2 regions of the Pseudoalteromonas sp. L23 genome follow, and region 1 is predicted to be linked to the other one. Evidence: riboswitches for the same ligand, from Rfam matches in the RefSeq annotation. Region 1 holds a riboswitch; the other holds the start of a gene.
What was found. Region 1 has a riboswitch for cobalamin ahead of L3V43_RS02480 (ABC transporter ATP-binding protein). Riboswitches for the same ligand answer to the same signal wherever they lie in the genome.
Positions count from the first base shown of each region.

Region 2: it holds a riboswitch for cobalamin, as region 1 does, so the genes downstream of both, L3V43_RS12135 (TonB-dependent receptor) here and L3V43_RS02480 (ABC transporter ATP-binding protein) in region 1, are expected to answer to the same signal.

Region 1 covers NZ_JAKKCW010000001.1:536,217-541,697, reverse strand. Annotated here, with positions in the region: gene nqrF (NADH:ubiquinone reductase (Na(+)-transporting) subunit F) at 1-678, shown strand, start outside; gene L3V43_RS02495 (FAD:protein FMN transferase) at 787-1,818, shown strand; gene nqrM ((Na+)-NQR maturation NqrM) at 1,919-2,131, shown strand; gene L3V43_RS02485 (histidine phosphatase family protein) at 2,212-2,811, shown strand; cobalamin riboswitch at 2,802-2,957, shown strand; gene L3V43_RS02480 (ABC transporter ATP-binding protein) at 3,027-3,824, shown strand; gene L3V43_RS02475 (iron ABC transporter permease) at 3,821-4,846, shown strand; gene cobT (nicotinate-nucleotide--dimethylbenzimidazole phosphoribosyltransferase) at 4,839-5,481, shown strand, end outside.
Region 2 covers NZ_JAKKCW010000006.1:130,636-136,116, reverse strand. Annotated here, with positions in the region: gene thiI (tRNA uracil 4-sulfurtransferase ThiI) at 1-580, shown strand, start outside; gene L3V43_RS12150 (2-dehydropantoate 2-reductase) at 1,196-2,098, opposite strand; gene L3V43_RS12145 (VanZ family protein) at 2,091-2,441, opposite strand; gene L3V43_RS12140 (YajQ family cyclic di-GMP-binding protein) at 2,594-3,076, shown strand; cobalamin riboswitch at 3,166-3,412, shown strand; gene L3V43_RS12135 (TonB-dependent receptor) at 3,447-5,309, shown strand.

The sequences.
Region 1 (5,481 bases):
ATTCCTGAAGAATATCGTGCTGACTGGGAACGTTTTGGTTTCTTTAAGCTAGAGTCTAAAGTTGACGACGAAACGATCCGTGCGTACTCAATGGCTAACTACCCAGAAGAGTTTGGCATCATCATGCTAAACGTACGTATCGCAACTCCGCCGCCAAATAACCTAACATTACCTTGTGGTAAGATGTCATCGTACATCTGGTCACTTAAAGAAGGTGATAAGGTTACTATTTCTGGTCCATTCGGTGAATTCTTCGCGAAAGACACAGATGCAGAAATGGTATTTGTTGGTGGTGGTGCTGGTATGGCGCCAATGCGCTCACACATCTTCGATCAGCTTAAGCGTCTTAACTCTAAGCGTAAGATGTCTTTCTGGTACGGTGCACGTTCTAAGCGTGAAATGTTCTACGTGGAAGACTTTGACGGTCTAGCTGAAGAAAATGATAACTTCCAATGGCATGTTGCCCTTTCAGATCCTCAACCAGAGGATAACTGGGAAGGTTACACTGGCTTCATTCATAACGTACTTTTTGAAAACTATCTTAAGGACCATGAAGCGCCAGAAGATTGTGAGTTCTACATGTGTGGTCCTCCAATGATGAACGCGGCAGTTATTAACATGCTTAAAGACTTAGGTGTTGAAGACGAAAACATCCTACTTGATGACTTCGGTGGTTAATTAGGTTTCGGTCTAACAATGAACTTAAGTTAGAATATAAGCCCTCCAGCAAAATACTTTGCTCGAGGGCTTTTTTATACCCGTTGGTACTAAACTCAGGGAATTCTGATGCAAGCAAGTTACGCTTTTTTATCTCGATTTTTTATTATTTCGTTTTTATTCGTTTTTTTAACAGGGTGCCAAGACGCCAAACCTGAAGCCAAGGAAATTGTGCTGTCTGGTAAAACCATGGGCACGACTTACAACATCAAGGTATTCCCCGGTGAAAAGCCGCTCGAACAAGCGCAGTTGCACGATGAGGTCGAGCAAGCATTAAAGGCTGTTAATCAATCTATGTCCACCTATATCCCAGATTCTGAGATTAACCAGTTCAACCGTTTAGCCGCAAATACCGTTATGCCTATCAGTGAAGACTTTCGCTTGGTAGTTGCCGAATCTATCCGCCTTGGAAAGTCGACCAAAACGCTTGATGTTACGATGGGACCGCTTATCGATTTGTGGGGATTTGGTCCTGACAAAAGACCAACAATGCGTCCGTCACAGGTCGAGTTAGACGATATGCGCACTCGTATCGGTGTTGATAAGCTTATTTTAAATGACCGTGGTCTTGCGAAAACAGTTACGGGGCTGGAATTATCATTTTCTGCAACCGCTAAAGGCTATGGCATAGATAAGGTCGCTGAGGTGATTGAGAGTCATGATATTCATGACTATATGGTAGAAATCGGTGGCGAGCTTCGCGTTTCTGGCAAGAAGCCGGATGGTGAGTGGCGTATTGCTATCGAGAAACCCGATGCGCCTGTTGGTCAACGCCAAATTCACCGCGTGATAGAGCCTGGTAAAAACGGTATTGCAACTTCAGGAGACTACCGTATTTTTTATGAAATGGACGGTGAAACCTTTACACACCTTATTGACCCTACAACGGGTCGCCCAGTTAAACATGAGCTGGTGTCTGTAACGGTACTACATCCATCTGCGATGACGGCTGATGGCCTAGCGACAGCATTGACTGTGATGGGCACTGAGCGTGCAAAGGCGTATGCCACTGAGCATCAACTCCCCGTGTATTTGATGTATAAAAGTCCTGAAGGGATCAAGAGTTACGCGAGTGAAGCATTTCAGCCGTACTTGAATTAAGCTGTACAACACCCCATAATTTAATTGTGAGTGACGCCATGAAAGCGTATAATTTGCGCGTCGTCACTCAATTCAATGTAGCAATAAAAGGGGCTAGATAATGTCTTTATTCCTCCTTACTTTCGGTTTACTTATGCTTATCGCTGTTGCGATGGCTGTAGGCGTTATCGTACAAAAGAAATCCATGGCAAGTAGCTGTGGTGGTTTGGGCTCAATGGGCATTGACAAAATTTGTGATTGCGACGATCCATGCGACAAACGCAAAAAGCGGTTAGCAAAAGAAGAGATGTGGAAAGAAAACCAGATCCTATAACCGTAGAATGGTATTAATTGAAAACGCAAGCTTAGCTTGCGTTTTTGCTTTTTGGGTAACAAACCTCAGGTTAAGTAAAAATGCAGCGGCAGCTATATTTTGTTCGTCATGGTGAAACGACCCTATCAGGCCATTTACTTGGAGTGACAGATCCCGAACTCAGTAGTACTGGTGCTCAGCAATTGCTGCAATCGTTAACGAGCCTAAGTGGCCTGCAGGGTATTATTAGCTCTCCAAGGAAGCGCTGCCTGAATACAGCCACAGCCTTTGCAAAGCAGTATCAACTCCCCGTTGAGGTGGAGCCAAATCTCGCCGAATTTGATTTTGGATTATGGGATGGACAACCTTATGATACGCTTTGGCGAGAAACCCAATTTCCAAGTATTGGCGATTTTTGGCAAAACCCTTGGCTGCACACGCCTCCTGAGGGAGAGTCTATGTATGATTTTCATCATCGGGTTGCCACATGGTGGCACAGCATTTTGGAATCGCCAAGTGAAGAGTGTACCGCCGTCGTAGCGCATGCTGGAGTAATAAAAGCGCTTGTAGCACTTATTCTTGACCTATCGCCTGAGCTTACTGCATACCAATCGAAGATAGATATTCCTTATGCGGGTATAGTAAAAGTTGAGGTGTTTTACGACAGCAGCCAAACTGCTTGGCCAAAAGTTGTATTTTAGACGTCTAGACTTCATAATATTGCAAATTTCGTGATAGGCAGATATTGGGAATGAGGTGTGAGTCCTCAACTGTCCCCGCAACTGTAAGTGTATGAGTGTTACCTCTTGCATAAGTCAGATACCAAGGCCTATCTATATACTTAAGCGGGCAGACTTAAGTCAAAGTTGTCGCTTGTCTATAAGCTACTACTTTGCCGTGCCCAATCAGAGGTGCTATGGCAGTCACTCCACAGTTTCAAATCGATAAACTTAGCGTGCAGCTTGGTGGTAAAGCCATCTTAAAGGCACTCAGCTTTGCTATTAATTCGGGTGAATTTATTGGTTTGCTCGGACCGAATGGTGCTGGAAAGTCGACTTTGCTGCGCACTTTATATCAATACACAGCGCCAAGTTCTGGGTCGCTACTTTTCAATGGTAAGCCGCTAGCTAGTTATGGACGTAAAGCCTACGCGAGACATGTTGCTGTGGTGCTACAAGAGATCCCCGCTGAGTTTACTCTGCCATTATTTGATATGGTATTGATGGGGCTAACACCGAACAAATCACTGCTCGCGACAACGACGGCTGCTGAAAAACAGGCAATCTTACATGCCATTGAGCAGGTTGGATTGAGCCATAAATTAGAGCAATGTTTTAGCTCCTTGTCTGGTGGGGAGAAGCAAAGGGCAATGATCGCACGTGCCATGGTGCAAGCGCCTCAAGTATTGATAATGGATGAGCCCACCAGCCATTTGGACATTAAATATCAAATCCAAATTATGGAGCTGGCCAAACAGCTTGGTGTTACTATCATTGCGTCTTTTCACGACTTAAATTTGGCTAGCGCCTTGTGCGACCGCTTATTAGTATTAAATAACGGTGAGCTTGTTGCAGATGGGTCGCCACTTGAAGTCATTACCGAAAGCCTATTAAGCCAAGTTTTTGGGGTATGTGCAGAGGTTTCTACTGTCCGCCATCCGCCAAATAACAGTGAGATCCCACATATACGCTTTCATTACGGGTATCAATTATGATTGCCGCAAAGCGGATCGCGTTGATATCGATACTGCTATTGAGCTTGTGCTGTTTTAGCATGCTGATGGCACTTAAGATCGGTGCGATTGATTTATCTTGGCATACGGTTATACAAGCGATTATTAATTTCGATCCCAACGTACTTCAACAACGGGTGGTAGTTGAGCTTCGTCTGCCACGGACGTTACTGGCGATGAGCGCGGGAGCAGGACTGGCGATAGCGGGTCTTATTTTACAAACCGTGACGCGTAACCCGCTAGCTGATCCTTATTTATTTGGTATTTCTTCAGGTGCTTCATTCGGTGTGGTGGTGCTTATTGCGCTATTTGGTGCACAGTCTAGCCTAATGATGTCTGGGGCTGCATTTGTCGGAAGTTTGCTGTCTATCTTGCTGCTTTTATTTGTGGCAAAACGCAATGCACTACAGCAGGTAGAAACTATGCTCTTGGCGGGCGTCGCACTTTCTTTTCTGTTCAGTGCCTTTACTAGCTTGTTGCTCTATTGGAGTGACCCTCAAGCCATCAGTGCAATCTTGTTTTGGAATCTAGGCTCGTTTGCAAGGGCGAGCTGGCAATGGCTATGGCTTCCATGTTTGGTCGTGTTGCTGAGTTTTATCACGCTTTTAGTGATGCGTCGGCCGCTCAACGCCTTGTTACTCGGAGATGAGAGCGCCACCACGCTTGGCGTGAATGTAGGACGAGTGCGAATAGGTATGTTGTTATTGAGCTCCTTGCTCACCGCAGTACTTGTGGCTGCGTGCGGCGGAGTCGGATTTGTAGGCTTGATGATCCCGCATATCGTACGCTTTTTTATCTCGCAAGCAAAGGTCATTGGGCTTGTGGCCACCGCGCTTTGCGGTTCGCTTTTGATGCTATGGGTGGATGTATTGTCGCGCACGCTTATCGATAATCAGGAACTTCCTGTGGGGGTGATCACCGCCGCCATTGGCAGCGTGTTTTTCTTAGCATTGCTTATTTTCAAAAATCGCCGCTCTGGAGGCGTCGGAGTTACCCATGGTTAAACCGTTAGATACTCGCTTAAACACGCTTATTCAACAGCGCATCGACTTAAAAACCAAACCGCTAGGTGCGCTAGGTAAGCTTGAAGCTTTAGCTGTGCAGCTAGTACAGATCTTCTCACAAGGGCAGACGCAATTAGACATAGAGCAGTTAGCAATAACACGCCCTGCAATGTTTGTTTTTGCGGGTGACCATGGTATTGCAAGCCAAGGGGTTTCTATTGCGCCAAGCGAAGTAACTGGGCAAATGGTTGCAAACTTTGTGCAGGGGGGGGCCGCGATCAATGTCTTTTGTCGACAACTTGGTTGGCAGTTAACCGTAGTAGACTGTGGCACATTAGTGCCATGCGAGCCTTCGCCGAATTTGCGCTCGCAGCGACTTGGCGATATTACTCATGCTTTCCATAAACAGCCCGCGATGAGCGAAATGCAGCTCAAGCAAGGACTTGAATATGGAGAGCAAGTGGTGATGCCCGCTATTGAAGCGGGTAGCAACGTGATTGCTTTTGGTGAGATGGGGATTGGCAATACCAGTTCTGCAGCTGCAATTTTAGCGGCGCTCAGCGGGGCGAGTGTGGAATTATGTGTGGGGCGCGGTACAGGCATTGACGATGAAACGCTTTGCAAAAAACGGGCAC
Region 2 (5,481 bases), on a different contig from region 1:
TGGTCAGGTATCGAGCCAAACCTTGGCTAACCTTAACGTGATTGACCGTGTCACAGAGATGCTGATATTACGACCGCTTATTCAACACGATAAAGAAGAGATCATTCGTATTGCCAGAGCGATTGGCACCAATGAAATGGCAGAAGCAATGCCTGAATATTGTGGTGTGATCTCTCAAAAACCAACGGTAAAAGCACAGCTTCACAAGATATTAGCTGAAGAAGAAAAGTTTGACTTTGATGTATTGAATACGGTTGTAGCTAACGCGACGGTAAAAGATATTCGCGACATTGAAGCTGAAGCAAAAGAAGAGGTGAAAGAAGCGGAATCGGTAAGTGAATTACCGGACAACGCGGTGGTACTGGATATTCGTTCTCCAGAAGAGGAAGATGCAAACCCTCTAGAGCTAGATGGTGCACAAGTGATCCACTTACCTTTCTTTAGATTAGCCACTAAGTTTGGCGACTTACCACAGGACAAAGCATACTACTTGTACTGTTCGAAAGGCGTAATGAGCCAGTTACAAGCACTTATTCTGCATGAAAATGGCTATGCAAACGTCAAGGTGTACCGTCCTTAAAAAAGCGTGTTAACAAGCGTTGGGTGAGACTTTAGGATTTACCCAACGTGCGTTTTTTGTGGGGAGGTTATAGGTTGCTTGTTTATCCTCGTTTATTTACTAGGTATTTTGTAGCTGCCCTCCACAGTTAGTATCAAAGCGCAGCCATGCGCTCCTCGTTCATTCTTTTGAAACGACACAATCGAGCGAATCAAGAAAACGTCGCCCCGACATCATACTGAAGCCTAAAACCAAAAAACTGATAGGAAAGCAACCGACATCCCGCCGGTGCATTGCATATCGGCTTATGCTTCTCAGGTGTGATGAAAGGGGAATTATACCAGTTGTATTAAGTAAATGATCTATCTTGAAGCGGGGAAATAGCTTTAGTAGCAAGGCAAAAATTTTGCTATTTAGTTGTTCTAAATGAGAAATTTTTAACGAAGCTAATATGCTATTTCACCCTTCAAATTGATTAGAGAATTAATTCAATTGGTATTAGCTGCTTATGAAACCTTCTACGGTTTTAGCAGTTAAGCTGCTTGCAAGTATTGCAAAAACTCTCAACGAGCTGTATCCCTAATTCGCTGTGCAAATAACTTTGTGGGGGGCGGTTTACCCGCCGAGAAGTTAAGTCTATTGTCGCGCTAGCTGCCAGCGCTTATTCACTTCCTCAAGTAACTGTTGATTAAACGGCACATCGATATTTTGCTTCGCTGCTAGCTCACAAATATACCCGCACATGGCGTCAATTTCTGTGCGTCTGTTATTCGTGATATCCTGATTCATTGAAGAGCGATTGTTTGCAGTTTGCGCCATTACGGTGTAAGCAAGCGTGACTAGCTCGCTAAGCGCTAAGTTCACGCCTGTACTTGTGGCCACAAGTTGTACTTCATTCATTAAATTAAGGATTTGGGCCGCGTATTTGGGCTGTCTTAGCTGACCATTTGCGACTTGTTCCAATGCACTTAACGGGTTAATGGCAATATTAACCGCCAGCTTTTTCCAAAGTGTTGGCATGATGTCAAACGTGGTTTGAGCATTGTCAAATGTGCTAAACAATTGCGAGAATACGCGCTGGTAGTGGCATTCAGCTGGTAAATTTAACGGCCCAAACCAAGTTGCACCTTGTCCTGTATGATGCACAGTGTCTGCGACTTTATAGCCTGCGATGGATGTGCTTAAGAAGTAGGCTGATTGTGTTTTATCAAGCGCTGCTAACTCACCAGACCAATCTACCATGCCATTATGACTAAGGATTAGCGTGCCATTTTTTGAAAGTGCAGGGTGAAGCGCTCGGAGTGCTTCGATGACCTGATATGCTTTAACAGGAATGATTAGCGTATCTATACTGCTAGCTGGAAGTTCTGCAAGCGTTTTTGTACTGCATGGGATGGTTTGTTGAATACTTGCTGTTTGATAGCGATAAGTCGCCGCGCGTTTGTTTCGAGTGATCAGCGTAATTTGATGAGATTGACTAAGGTGCTGGGCGAGCAGTAATCCTATCGCCCCTTCACCTAAAATATGTATGTTAGCCATGTTTTCTGTTGCGCCAACTTGCCCAAATATAAAATAGAACAAAATAACTGACCGCACCGGCTAAATCAGCGAAAAAATCAGCGGTAGATGCTTGGCGATACGGTAATGAATGTTGCATCCACTCAATTCCTGCACCATACAAGGACAGCAGTACTATGTGTGTCCATACTTTCACTTTAAAAGCATGGTGAGAGATAAACGCAAGCACAAAAAATACACCAAAATGCGCCACTTTATCGATATTTGGGAACAGCTTTGGAGACAAGCTAATTTCCTTTGCGAATAGCACCGTACATATAATTAAAGAGATAATCAAAAGAGCTTTATAAACGCGCCGTGTCACAATACATCCTACTTCTGTATGACTAAGCGAGCAGTATACCATCGAAAACTGTCCATTGGGTGAACATCCTAATACGCTGTTTAAAAACTTAAAGTAACTCAAATTAAGCATAAACTGCTATAATCGAGCCAAAATGACTTTAGGAGAGAAGCATGCCTTCATTTGATATTGTATCTGAAATTGATATGACAGAAGCAAAAAATACCGTAGACAACGCGGTTCGCGAGCTTGATACGCGTTTTGATTTTCGTGGCGTAGATGCATCAATCGAGCTTAACGGTGAAATGATCAACCTTAAAGCGGAAGCAGAACAGCAAGTTATGCAGTTGTTTGATATGTTAGTGGGTAAAGCGGCAAAGCGTGGCCTTGATGTGGCAAGCTTCGAGCTAAAAGACATTGAACGCTCAGGCAAATACGTATCGCGCAAGGTGGCGTTAAAACAAGGCATCGACAAAGAGATGGCGAAAAAACTGGTTAAGCTTATTAAAGACTCAAAAGTTAAAGTTCAAGCATCAATTCAAGGCGATACGGTGCGTGTAACGGGTAAAAAGCGTGACGATTTGCAAGAAACGATGCAATTGGTTCGTACCGGTGAGCTTGGCCAACCATTTCAATTCAAAAACTTCCGCGACTAATTACGCTTTACTTCATTCCAAAAGTGCATAGATTGCACTTTTGGATTTCTAGACGTCCATTGACAATCATTCCGAAACCCAAGACAATAGCCTCGCATTTTCAAGGTGCTGTACACAACCTAGTGTGGTTGCTAAGTGTATAGATAATCGGGAAACTGGTGCGAACACAAGGGAACACCTAATTGCGTTAATCAACAATAAATTGAATAAGACAGTTTATTGCACGTGATTAGCTTGGATCGGTTCTATGCCAGTGCTGCCCCCGCAACGGTAGAGTGAACTGCTAATTTGCAGGTTTACTGAGCCCGGAGACCGGCCTTGAAACAGTCACTTTGTGTTCTTGTACGGTGGGTACAAGTTAGGGGAAACCATGTTAAATAAAACTGCTCTAAGCGCGGCGATAGCGACGGCGCTCTCTTTTTCAGCGTTTGCTGATCAAAATGTTGAACATATCACTGTTACTGCCAATAAATTTGAACAATCTCTAGAAAGCGCACTGTCTGCCATTACGGTTATAGGTCGTGCTGAAATTGAAAAAAGCAATGTGCAAGATGTCGTATCGCTACTCGATAATGTCTCTGGTATTCAAGCGGTTAGAAACGGTGGCTTCGGCCAAAGCGTGAGTTTATTCCTACGCGGTAATGACGCTAAGCATACGCTAGTGTTAATCGATGGGGTTCGAGTGACGGATGCAAACTCCGGTGACAATTCGCTCACTAATTTACCACTTAATAGCATCGAAAGAATTGAGATCATTCGTGGTGCCAAAGCTGCGATTTATGGTTCAGATGCCATTGCTGGCGTGATTAACATTATTAGTCGCGAAGGGAATAACAATACTATCGCGTTTACTACTGGGAGTAACAATTACTCCAAGACCGAAGCGACGGTAAATTACAAAAAAGACAAGTTTAGTATTGCAGCTAATGCGGGTTACACTCATACCGATGGCTATGATGTGATTGAGAAAGACCCTGAAGCTGCAATCACAAAAAACCATGACCGTGATGGATATTATAACGGTAATGCCGGTTTAAATGTGCAGTATGGTGATGAAGAAAGTGGCATTTTTAGCTTACGTTCACAGTACAGTGAAGGTGAGGGGGAGTATGACTCTTTTGGTAGTGATGCTTACCGTTTCCATAACTACACCAATAAGTTGGCGTGGAAAAGACGTACTGATAAGTTTAGCCAAAGTGCGTCATACAGCTTAGGTAAGGAACAAAATGTTCAAATCGGTAATAGTGCTGACGATAACGCTTATATCACCAAACGCAGCCAATTTGAATATCAGTCGCAATATAGTTTAACTGAAGCTTTGATCTTCACGGGTAACTTTACCTTTCTAAATGAAGATGTTGGTGATTCTACCGCCTCTTTTTCAGAGCCTGAGCGTGATAATTTATCTTTAGCACTCGGTGGGTTTTACAACGATGAAAATTGGCTGGCAGAGGTTGTACTGAGAACGGATGATTATGATTTTCATGGTCGTGCAAACACCTACACGGTTGCTGTAGGCAAGCAACTCATGGATGGCCTAAGTGTTAAGTTGAATCATGGTACTGCCTTTAGAGCACCTTCTTTATCACAGGCGTTTGTGATTGATAGTCCTTACTATTTACCTAACCCAAATATTAAGCCAGAAGAAGCTACTAATAACGAAATTATTGTTACATGGAGCGGCGAGAACTTCCGTGTGGAAGCTGCGGTATACGATAACCGTATTACCGATAAAATCGTTTATCAGCAAAATGATAAATGGAAATACATCCCTTACAATGTTCAGCGCGCTGACTTTGAAGGTGCTGATCTTTCTGTTGAAATTGAAGACAACTTTGGTATCGAGCATACGGTAAATGTGAGTTATGTGAGTGCTAAAGACGCAGATACCGATAAGCAATTACAGCGCAGAGCGAGACGCACCTTAACTTATTCAGTCAGTAAAGAGTGGGAAAATGTCGACGCAACACTGACCTTAGTCCATAGAGGTAATCGCGACGAAAAAGTATGGGGAGCTGAAGGTGCATATACAGTGACTTTACCGTCATATACGCTGTTTAACTTAGCTGCTAACTATACGTTTTTCGACGGATTCAAGTTAAATGGCCGTATTGAAAACTTAACCGATAAGCGTTATTTCAATGCCACAGCGGGCGAAGCAAAAGATGGCTCTTTACTGGGCTATAAGCCACTAGGTAGACAAGCCTACGTTGGTGTGAGCTACAGCTTCTAATGCGTTAACTGCTTTTCAATACCCAGAGTGATCCATCGTGAGTAATGGATCACTTTTCTTATTTATCATTTAGGGCCTGTTGACCTTTGCTGTTTGGTTTTTGTTCTTCTGAGTGTGTTTTGATCGCGACGCTCGACTTGCCGCCTAGTAATCTAGGCAAAAGTTGAGCAAC